3 regions of the Arthrobacter sp. 05L44 genome follow, and region 2 is predicted to be linked to each of the others. Evidence: riboswitches for the same ligand, from Rfam matches in the RefSeq annotation. Region 2 holds a riboswitch; each other region holds the start of a gene.
What was found. Region 2 has a riboswitch for thiamine pyrophosphate ahead of AC1DHY_RS04965 (ECF transporter S component). Riboswitches for the same ligand answer to the same signal wherever they lie in the genome.

Region 1 (3,186 bases), on a different contig from region 2:
AAGTCTTCGGCGAGCAGTGCGAAGCGTGTGCCGGCCGGGGCATCGTCACCCACGACGAACCCGTCGAGCACCGCCGCGCCAACACCGTCGCCGCTGAGCACCACGTCCCGCGGACCGAACACCAGCCTGCAGCCCGAAGTGAGCGCAAGCGTCGCCGCGGCAAGGGCGGCCAGGGGAACGGCGAGGCCATGCCGTCCACGCCGGCCGTTGCAGCCCACCCCGAGCCGACGGAAGCGGAACGCCACGCCAAGGCGGAGGCAACCCGCGCGGCACTGGCGAACATCGCCGCCGCCGCGCACGCCGCCCACCTGCACGACGGCGACGCGCATTCCGCGCCGGACGCCGCCACCCGGCAGGCCGCGCTCGATGCCGCGGTAGAGCTCGCTTCGACGGAGGAAGCCGCCGGACGTCCGGCCGCGGTCCTGACCTTCGGCGGCGAACAGGTCGCCCTGCCGTTCGTCGAGCACGCCGAGGAAACCCGGCAACCGGCGCTGACCCTGGACCTGCTGACCGAGGCTTTCGCGAGCCTGGGCGACTCCGAGTCCGGTGCGCAGACGGCGGCGGCCCCTGCGGTCGAGACGGCTGCAGCCGAAACTCCGGCGGCCGGGACCGCCGGCGAGGCCCCAGCGGCGTCGCCCCGTGCCACCCGGGGACGGGGACGGGCCCGCACTGCCCGGATCCAGCCGCCAGGCACCCGCACCCGCGAAGAGCAGGCATCGGCACGCCAGGAGGCCGCCAAGGCCCCGGCCCAACAGGCCCCGGCACGCCAGGAGCCCGCCAAGGCCCCCGCGGCTAAGGCTCCGGCCGCAGCAGCGCCTGCTGCCAAGGCTCCCGTCAACCAGGCCCCTGCGGGTTCGGCAGACGGCACGGCACCCCGCCGGGTCCGCCGTAACCGCAGCGCCAGCCGCGCCCAGGGTGCCGCCAACGAGACGTCCGTGCAGCAGCGCGAGAACGCACCGTCGGTAGCAGCAGTCTCCGTCCACGAGGCCAAGGCGCCGGAACCGGCAACGCCCGCCGCTAAGTCCGCCGCTGCGGAACCGGTCATCCTCGGCGTCGGCGTACCGGCCTCGGAGCTCTAGGCCCGGGAAAACCCCACCGCCCGCGGGTATCGTCCGGGCCCGACGTAACATCACGTCGGGCCCGGACGGTGCCCGCGAGTGCGTTAACGGCCCGGAGCTGCGGGGCGGCTAGGCTGGGGAACTGACACGGGGTGCCGCGCATCGAGCCGGCTGAGATCCAGACCCGTTGAACCTGTCCGGTTAGCACCGGCGAAGGGATGTCTTATGCTTTCAACCACCCCGCAGGTAACCGCGCCCCCGGCGGCCCAGCCGGACCCCTCCCGCCCTGCCCCCATCCTGCATTCGGCGTTCCCGGGCCGGGCGGCAGCCCATACGCGGCCCGCTACCGCCCGGATACCCCGCGTCCTGGCCATCGCCGGGTCCGACCCGTCCGGCGGGGCCGGCATCCAGGCGGACCTGAAGAGCATCGCGGCGAACGGAGGCTACGGGATGGCCGCCGTCACGGCCCTGACCGCCCAAAACACCCGGGGTGTGCGGGCCGTGCACGTGCCCCCGGCCTCCTTCCTCACCGCCCAGCTCGAGGCTGTCAGCGATGACATCACCATCGACGCCGTCAAAATCGGGATGCTCGGCGACGCCGCGGTGATTACCGCCGTCCGGGACTGGCTCGAGAAGGTGCGGCCCGCCGTCGTCGTCCTGGACCCGGTCATGGTGGCAACCAGCGGCGACAGGCTGCTCCGCGAATCCGCGGAGGACGCCCTGAGGTCCCTCCTGCCCCTGGCGCACCTCATCACCCCCAACCTGGCCGAGCTCGCCATCCTGGTCGGAGAACCGACCGCCCGGGACTGGGCCGGGGCGTTGGAACAGGGCAAACGCCTCGCGGCGCAAACCGGGACCACGGTGCTGGTCAAGGGCGGACACCTGCCCGATGGCGGCACCTGTCCGGACGCGCTGGTCAACACCGGGGGAGTGCTCCGCGGGGAGACCGTGGAGGTGCCCGGTGAGCGGATCGCCACCCGCAACAGCCACGGTACGGGCTGTTCCCTGTCCTCGGCGCTGGCCACCGCCCAGGTCCGGTGCCAGGACTGGGAAGCGGCGCTGCGGGAAGTCAAACCGTGGCTTCAGGGGGCGCTGGCGGACGCCGGACGCCTCGAAGTTGGCACCGGCAACGGCCCGGTGCACCACTTCCACCACGTAACCGGCGCCCGGCCGCCGGCTGACGGCGACTTCGCCGAGGGCCTCGACGGGATCGCCACCGGCGGCCTGGACGCTATTTATGGTCTGGACTTCATCCGGGGGCTGGCCAGCGGCGCCCTGCCCGAACACGAGTTCGCCTACTACCTGCGCCAGGACGCCTTGTACCTCAACGGCTATTCACGGGTCCTGGCCCGCGCGGCCGCCCTGGCGCCGTCGGAAGCGGAACAGCTCTTCTGGGCCCGGTCGGCGCAACAGTGCCTCGAGGTCGAATCCGAGCTGCACCGGACCTGGCTGGCCGGACGCGCGGGGGAGGCGCGGCCCGGTCCGGTCACGAAGGCCTACGTGGACCATCTCCTCGCGGCCTCGCTGGGCAGTTACGGCGTCCTCACCGCGGCAGCGCTGCCTTGTTTCTGGCTCTACGCCGAGGTGGGCGCAACCTTGCACAGGCAATACCTCGACGCCGGCGCGCCGGCCGAGCACCCCTACGCGGAGTGGCTTCGCACCTACGCCGACGAGGCCTTCGCCGAGGCTACGCGGCAGGCAATCCGGTACACCGACGCCGCGGCCCGGCGCGGTTTCGAGTCGGAGCGGACCGCCATGACCGAGGCGTTCCGGCAGTCCTGCGACTACGAGGTGGCGTTCTTCGACGCGCCGAGGCTGCACGCCTGACGCGGCCCCGGCCCTGCGGCCGGTAACATTATGGGGCGCGGTTCCGGAAGTCGCCGCGGCAGCACCGCTCCAGCCCCTCGGGGACGGGGTGTGGCGGCCGTCACGCATCACTCTCCGGAGCCGGCCTCGTTTGCGGCCGAAGGCAAAATTAGCGTAGTCTAGATCTTCGGTGCTTACGCCAACACTTGGGTTATGACCTTGATGAACAGTTCACCCGTACTCCGGGCAGGACTTTCCACGGTATAGCTCATGGGTTCCCCCGGGGAATCCACCGGCGTTGAGGCACAGCGTGAGCCGGTCT
Region 2 (3,186 bases):
CACCCGACCGGTCACGAACTGGTGCTCGGGTTCCTGGAACACGGTGCCGATCCTGGCGATCAACTGCTGGGCCTTCCACTTGTAGGGGTCGATGCCCGCGCCGGCGCTCAGCTCGGTGGTGGCCGATACTGTTCCCGCCACCGGGGCCAGCAGGCCGGCCAGGGTCAGGGCGAAGGTGGACTTGCCGGAGCCGTTCGGGCCGGTGATGGTCAGGGCCTCTCCAGCCCGGACCTGGGCCGCGAGGCCGGTCTGCACCGGCGCCGGCGGGATGGCCCTGAAGCCCTGGAGCAGGCCCGAGCGGCGGGTCCGCTCGCGGGACACGGCGAGGCCTTCGGCGGCCAGGAGCAGCTGCCCGGACTGGACGCCGCCGGACTGGATCCCGCCGGCGGGGACGCCGCCAGACTGGACGCCGTCCCCACCGGGTTGCCGGCGGGGACGGGTGGGCGGCACGTGGCCCGGCACCCAGACCCCGGCAGCGATGAGCATGTCCCTCGCCTGCGCCAGGACCTGGTCCGGGGCGCCGTCCAACAACACGGCCGGCTCCGTGGCAGAGCCCGGCTGCAGCACCACGATCCGGTCGACGAGGTCCTTCCACACGGCCACCCGGTGCTCCACCACCACCAGCGTGGCTCCGGTCCGGTCCAGGCACCGTGCCACGGCGTCACGGACTTCCAGGACACCCGCGGGGTCGAGGTTGGCCGTGGGTTCGTCCAGCAGCAGCAGCCCGGGCCGCATGGCGAGGATCCCGGCGAGCGCCAGGCGTTGCTTCTGTCCGCCCGAGAGCGCGGACGTCGGGTGCTGCAGCGGCAGGCCGGCCAGCCCGACGTCGTCGAGCGCCTCCGCGACCCGCCGCCAGATCTCCGCCGGGGGCACGGAAAGGTTCTCGGCGCCGAAGGCGACGTCGTCACCCAGCCGCGAGAGCACCACCTGGGTTTCGGGGTCCTGCTGGACCAGGCCCGCCGTGCCGCGCCGGGCCCGGGGCGGGGCGCCGTCGATCAGCAGGCTGCCGGTCTCGTCCGAATCCTCGGAGTCCGCGGCCGGTCCCGCGCCGGCGCTGTCGCCGAGCACCCCCGCCAGGGCGTGCAGCAGCGTGGATTTTCCCGCGCCGGACGGCCCCAGGAGCAGCACGCGTTCGCCGGGGCTGATGTCCAGGTCCAAGCCGCTCACGGCCGGGCGGGTGCGGCCGGCATGCCGCCAGCCCCAGCCGCGGGCGGTGACCGCAGCCGGGCGCACGTCGTCGAGGGTTCCCATACGTGTCCGGGCCCTAGGAGAACACGGGTTCCGTTGCCGCCTTGCGGGACGCGAAGGAAGCCAGCACACCGGTCCGGGCCAGGCCGCGGGTGGCGATCCAGGCCAGGGCGCCGGCGATCACGGCCCCGGAGATGGCGCAGAAAATGATGTAGGCGAGCTTGTCACCGGTCTCGTACGCGATGTTCCAGCCCCAGGGCAGGAAGGAGTCGTTCAGGCCGCAGAACAGGCCGGCGCCCGCTCCGGCCAGCAGCGAGACCGGCAGGTTGAACCGCTTGTAGAGGAACGCGGCGAAGATGAGCTCCGCGCCGAGGCCCTGCAGGAAGCCGGAGAACAGCACGGACGCGCCGTACTGCGAGCCCATGATCAGCTCCCCCGTGGCGGCTACGGTTTCGCAGAACACGGCCGCTCCCGGCTTGCGGATAACCAGCATGCCCAGAATCGCGGGGATCATCCACCCGCCGGCGTACAGCCCGGTCAGTGGCGGGTAGACCGCGTTCAGCGGCGTGGTCACCACGTTCGCGCCCTGGTCCCAGGCCCAGAAAATTACGCCGCCGGCAACAGCGATCAACGCCGCCACCACAATGTCCACCACCCGCCAGGTGTATTTGCCCGTGGTCAGTGTCTGCTTTGCAGAAATATCAGTCATGTCTTCCTCCTGAGGTACAGGAGGGGAGGGTGCTCCGGTGGCGCCGCGGTTTGCACCGCGGGTGCCGGGCACCCTGAGAACTCGACTCCCTTGCGCCGGTACTAACCGGATCAGGTTCGAGGGTCTGCGGCTGTCCGCACTCTCAGCGCCCACCTAAGGTTCCGGACTGCTCCGGAGGCCCGACGGCGGCGCTCCCCTGTCGTATGCAATTCACCCTTGTGGGCTGGCTCAGTTTACACCCGGCAGATCGCCCGCACGAGCCGGTGACCGGGATCGGCCTGCTTGGTAGAGTCTGCTCAGATCGCGAGCATCGGCCGCAGCCGCGGCCGGGCCCCGGCCGCGGCTGACGGAAGGTGATTCCTTTGACCGACTCCCCAGCGCCTTCCCCCGACTTCGACCCCGATTCCGCGGAGCCCCAGCCGCCGGGTTCCCTGGCGGCGCTCATCGGCCGCATCCTCACCGAAATCGAGGAGCTCCAGTTCCGGTCCTTCAGCAAGGACGACGCCCTGGACCTGGGGCTGCTCCTGGTGGAACTGGGCCGGGAGCGCTCCCATCCGATCGCCATCGACATCACCAAGGGCGAGCAGGTGCTCTTCCACGCGGCGCTGGAGGGCGCCACCCCTGACAACGGCCGCTGGATCAAAGCCAAGCAGCGCACGGCCGTGCGGTACGAGGTCCCGTCCCTGCTCGTGGGGCTGCGGGCGCGGGCGTCCGGGCGGCGGATCGAGGACAACGCCTGGTTCGACCAGCTGGAATTCGCGGCCCACGGCGGCTCCTTCCCGATCTACCTGCGCGGAACCGGAATGATCGGCACGGTCACCGTATCCGGCCTGCCGCAGAAGGCTGACCATGAGCTGGTGGTCGAGGCGCTGTCGGAAATCCTCGGACGGCAGGGACGCTAGGCTAGGGGGAGCCCTGTTTCCGCCCGCAAGGAGTACGACGCATGAACATCCTCATCAAGTTGCTCGGCACCGGCATCAGCCTCGTCGCCGGTTTCGTCGGGACCAAGCTGGTCGACACCGCGTGGGAGAAGACCACCGGCAACAAGCCGCCGAAGGGCCACGACGACGACGTCCCCACCACCCTGCGCCAGGCCCTGACGTTCGCGCTGATCTCCGCTTCGGTCAGCGCCATCATCCAGGTCCTCGCCAACCGCGGCACCCAGCGCGCCATCAGCCGCTTCGCCAAGACCCAGGACATCGTCTAAGGGCACACCGCTATGGGCACACCGCCCGGCGTCACTCGCCGTCGTCGGTGAACCCGCGTTTCCCGGCCGCCTGCTGCACCAC
Region 3 (3,186 bases), 720 kb from region 2:
TGACCAGGGCGCTGACGGTGGCGCCGTCGGCGACGGCGTGCTGTGCTCCGTTGAGCCTGATGTTCATGCTGGTGTCCTGTCTTTTGCTGAGAATCTATGGGCCGCGGCCTGGGGGCGGGGAAAGCGGTCGGGGCGGAACCGGGCCCAGCGCGGATCCGGCCGGCCGTCCAGCAACGCCTGGCAGATCGCCGCGGCGGCCGGAGTCAGCAGGACCCCGTGCCGGAAGAACCCGGTGGCGATGATCAGGCCCTCGATGTCAGGGCCATCCCCCGGACCGGCGACCCGCCCGATCAGCGGGGCGTTGTCCGGTGTGCCCGGCCGCGCCCGCGCTGTGGCTTCCAGCAGTTCGAGTTCGGCGACCGCCGGAAGAAGCTGCTGGGCGTCACGCAGGAGCTGGTAGACGCCGCCGGCCGAGACCGCGCTGGCGGTCGAAGGTGCGTCCTCGCGCTGGGTCGCGCCGATCACCACCGTGCCGTCGTCCCGGGGCACGATGTACACCGGGACCCCGCGGACCAGCCCCCGGACCGTGGAGCCCAGCAAGGGACGGAGCCGGGGCGGCACCCGCAGCCTGAGGATGTCACCGTAGACGGGGCGCAGCGGCAGCACCAGCCCCTGCGGCAGGGCCTGCAGATCGGTTGCGCCGAGGCCGTTGGCCACGACCGTTTCGGTGGCGCGGATATCTCCCCCGCCCTCCAGCCGGGCCCCGGCGACGCGGCCGTCATCCCAGAGCAGGGCGGCCGCCCGGCTCGGCACGGCCACGAATTCTGGGTCGGCGGCCAGCAGACGCCCCATCCGTGCCAGCAGCCGCCGCGGGTCCACCTGGTGGTCGGCGGGGATGGCGAAGGCGCAGGAGATGCCGGGGCTCAGGAGGGGCTCCCGGGACCGTGCCTCCCGCACCGTCAGGGGGTCCACGGCCAGGCCGCACGCCAGCTGCACCTCCCGCAGGTCGGTGAGCGCCCGGCGGTCGGCGGCGTCCACGCCGACGGCGAGGGTCGGCGTCGTGCTGTAGCCGGTGCTGCCCGGCTGCGGGCCGCCGTCGGGCAGGCCCCCGGGCGCGCCGTCGGCCAGGCTGGCGGCGAAGGCCGGCCACAGCCTGGAGCCTTCGAGCATCAGGGCCAGGAGGTCTTCCTCCTGGTAGTGCAGTTCGCTGACCGGCGCCAGCATGCCGGCGGCGGCCCAGCTGGCGCCGCTGCCAGGGGCATCATCGATGAGGGCCACAGTCCGGCCGGAGCGGCGCGCTGCCCAGGCGATTCCGTGGCCGATCACTCCCCCGCCGATCACGGCGACGTCGTACGGTACGGCTGGTGGGGTCATGGTTTCCTTCCCTACGCCGGTACTAACCGGATCAGGTCAAGCGGTCGGCTCTGACGCCCTCTCAGCCCGGCGGCCGCGTACGGCCCGCGGGCTCCCGCGGTATGCGCCCAGTTTAGAGGAACTACGCTTGGGATATGAGCCAGGACCTGCACACCACCGCCCGCCTGTATCTGTGCACTGATGCACGGAAAGAGCGCGGGGACTTTGAAGATTTTGTCGACGCTGCCTTTGCCGGCGGGGTGGACATCATCCAGTTGCGGGACAAGTCGCTGGAGGCGGCCGAGGAACTGGAGCTCCTCGGGGTCCTGCACGCCACGGCGCAGCGGCACGGCCGGCTGTGGGCCGTCAATGACCGCGCCGACCTCGCCTCGCTGGCGGGTGCGCCGGTCTTCCACATCGGCCAGAAGGACATTCCGTTCACGGCGGCCCGCGACTTCCTGGGCAAGAACACGGTGATCGGCATGTCCACCCACACGCCGGACCAGGTGGACGCGGCCATCGCCGCCTCCCCGGGCCGGACCGGCTTGGACTACTTCTGCGTGGGGCCGGTCTGGGCGACGCCCACCAAGCCTGGCCGCGCCGCGGTCGGAACGGACCTGGTGCGGTACGCCGCCGCGGCGATTTGGCGGGCCTCGGAAGCCGGCGTCGGCAAGGTCTCCGGAGTGGTGCCGTGGTTCGCGATCGGCGGGATCGATCTGGGCAACGTGGAGCAGGTGGTCGACGCCGGGGCCCGCAGGATTGTGGTGGTCCGGGCGATCACCGAGGCCGCGGACCCGGCGGGCGCAGCGCGCGCCCTGCTCGCCGCGCTCGACGCCGGCGCGGATTCCGACGTCGGCTAGCTAGCCCGCGAGCCCCAGCCCGGACATCCGGCGGGAGTGCCCGGCGGCGAGTTCCGCGGTGAGCTCCCGGGCGAGCTCACCGGCCCGGGCCGGGTCCTCACCGGCCAGCCCGTCGAGGAACGCGTGGTCCACACTGACCCGTTGGGCCTGGGTGAGCGCCTCGCCGAGCAACCGCCGGGCCCACAGGGCCAGCCGGGAGGCCAGCCGCGGGTCATCGGCCAGCGCCGCCTTCAGCCGCTCCCGGAGCACGGCCGTCGCGTCGCCTGCGGACTGGACCTGCTCGATCAGGCCGGCCGTCCCGGCGTCCACATAACCCGAAACCCGCCGGTAAAAGTCGGCGGAGACCGTGTCGATCACGTACGCCTTCATCAGTGACTCGTACCAGTCGGCGGGCCGGGTGCGCTCATGGAAGTGGTCCACCGAGGCCTGGAACGGCTGCATCGCCTCCTCCGCGTCCACGCCGAGTTCGGCCAGTTTCGCGCAGACCAGCTCGAAGTGCTGGAACTCGATGACGGCAAGGCGGCCCAGCACGGACCGGTCGTGCAGGGTGGGCGAATACCGGGCGTCGGAGGAGAGCCGTTCGAACGCCGACAACTCCCCGTAGGCCATAACGCCCAGCAGGTCCCTGCGGAAACGGTTGAAGCGGGCGGGCTCATCCGGGGAGGTGCTCATGCTTCAACACTAGCGGCGGAAATCGGGCTACCCTGATTCCGTGTCTCATCATCGCCTGACTCCGAGCGTCCGACAGCAGCAGAACCAGCTGGCCCAGGCGCTTAACGCGCTGCGCACCGTCCTGGAACTGCCGGGACCGTTCCCGGCCGACGCGCGGCGGGACGCCGAGGCCGCCGTGGCCGGCCATGAGCTGCCCGGCCTGGACCTGACGCACGTGGAGTTCGTAACCATTGATCCGGCGTCCTCCACGGACCTGGACCAGGCCCTGTACATCGACCGCTCCGGTGACGGCTACAAGGTGTTCTACGCGATTGCCGATGTCCCCTCCTTCGTGGCTCCCGGCGGTGCACTCGACGCCGAG

Region 1: linked by a shared signal. The riboswitch ahead of thiD (bifunctional hydroxymethylpyrimidine kinase/phosphomethylpyrimidine kinase) and the one ahead of AC1DHY_RS04965 (ECF transporter S component) in region 2 are both predicted to bind thiamine pyrophosphate.
Region 3: linked by a shared signal. The riboswitch ahead of thiO (glycine oxidase ThiO) and the one ahead of AC1DHY_RS04965 (ECF transporter S component) in region 2 are both predicted to bind thiamine pyrophosphate.

What each region holds. Positions count from the first base shown of each region.
Region 1 covers NZ_JBFTNS010000002.1:118,362-121,547, forward strand. Annotated here, with positions in the region: gene AC1DHY_RS05820 (Rne/Rng family ribonuclease) at 1-1,079, shown strand, start outside; TPP riboswitch at 1,197-1,294, shown strand; gene thiD (bifunctional hydroxymethylpyrimidine kinase/phosphomethylpyrimidine kinase) at 1,284-2,885, shown strand.
Region 2 covers NZ_JBFTNS010000001.1:1,060,897-1,064,082, forward strand. Annotated here, with positions in the region: gene AC1DHY_RS04960 (ABC transporter ATP-binding protein) at 1-1,251, opposite strand, end outside; gene AC1DHY_RS04965 (ECF transporter S component) at 1,265-1,897, opposite strand; TPP riboswitch at 1,967-2,105, opposite strand; gene AC1DHY_RS04970 (heme-degrading domain-containing protein) at 2,260-2,799, shown strand; gene AC1DHY_RS04975 (DUF4235 domain-containing protein) at 2,841-3,104, shown strand; gene mnhG (monovalent cation/H(+) antiporter subunit G) at 3,136-3,186, opposite strand, start outside.
Region 3 covers NZ_JBFTNS010000001.1:336,802-339,987, forward strand. Annotated here, with positions in the region: gene thiS (sulfur carrier protein ThiS) at 1-67, opposite strand, end outside; gene thiO (glycine oxidase ThiO) at 64-1,314, opposite strand; TPP riboswitch at 1,305-1,422, opposite strand; gene thiE (thiamine phosphate synthase) at 1,449-2,153, shown strand; gene AC1DHY_RS01525 (ferritin-like fold-containing protein) at 2,154-2,825, opposite strand; gene AC1DHY_RS01530 (RNB domain-containing ribonuclease) at 2,866-3,186, shown strand, end outside.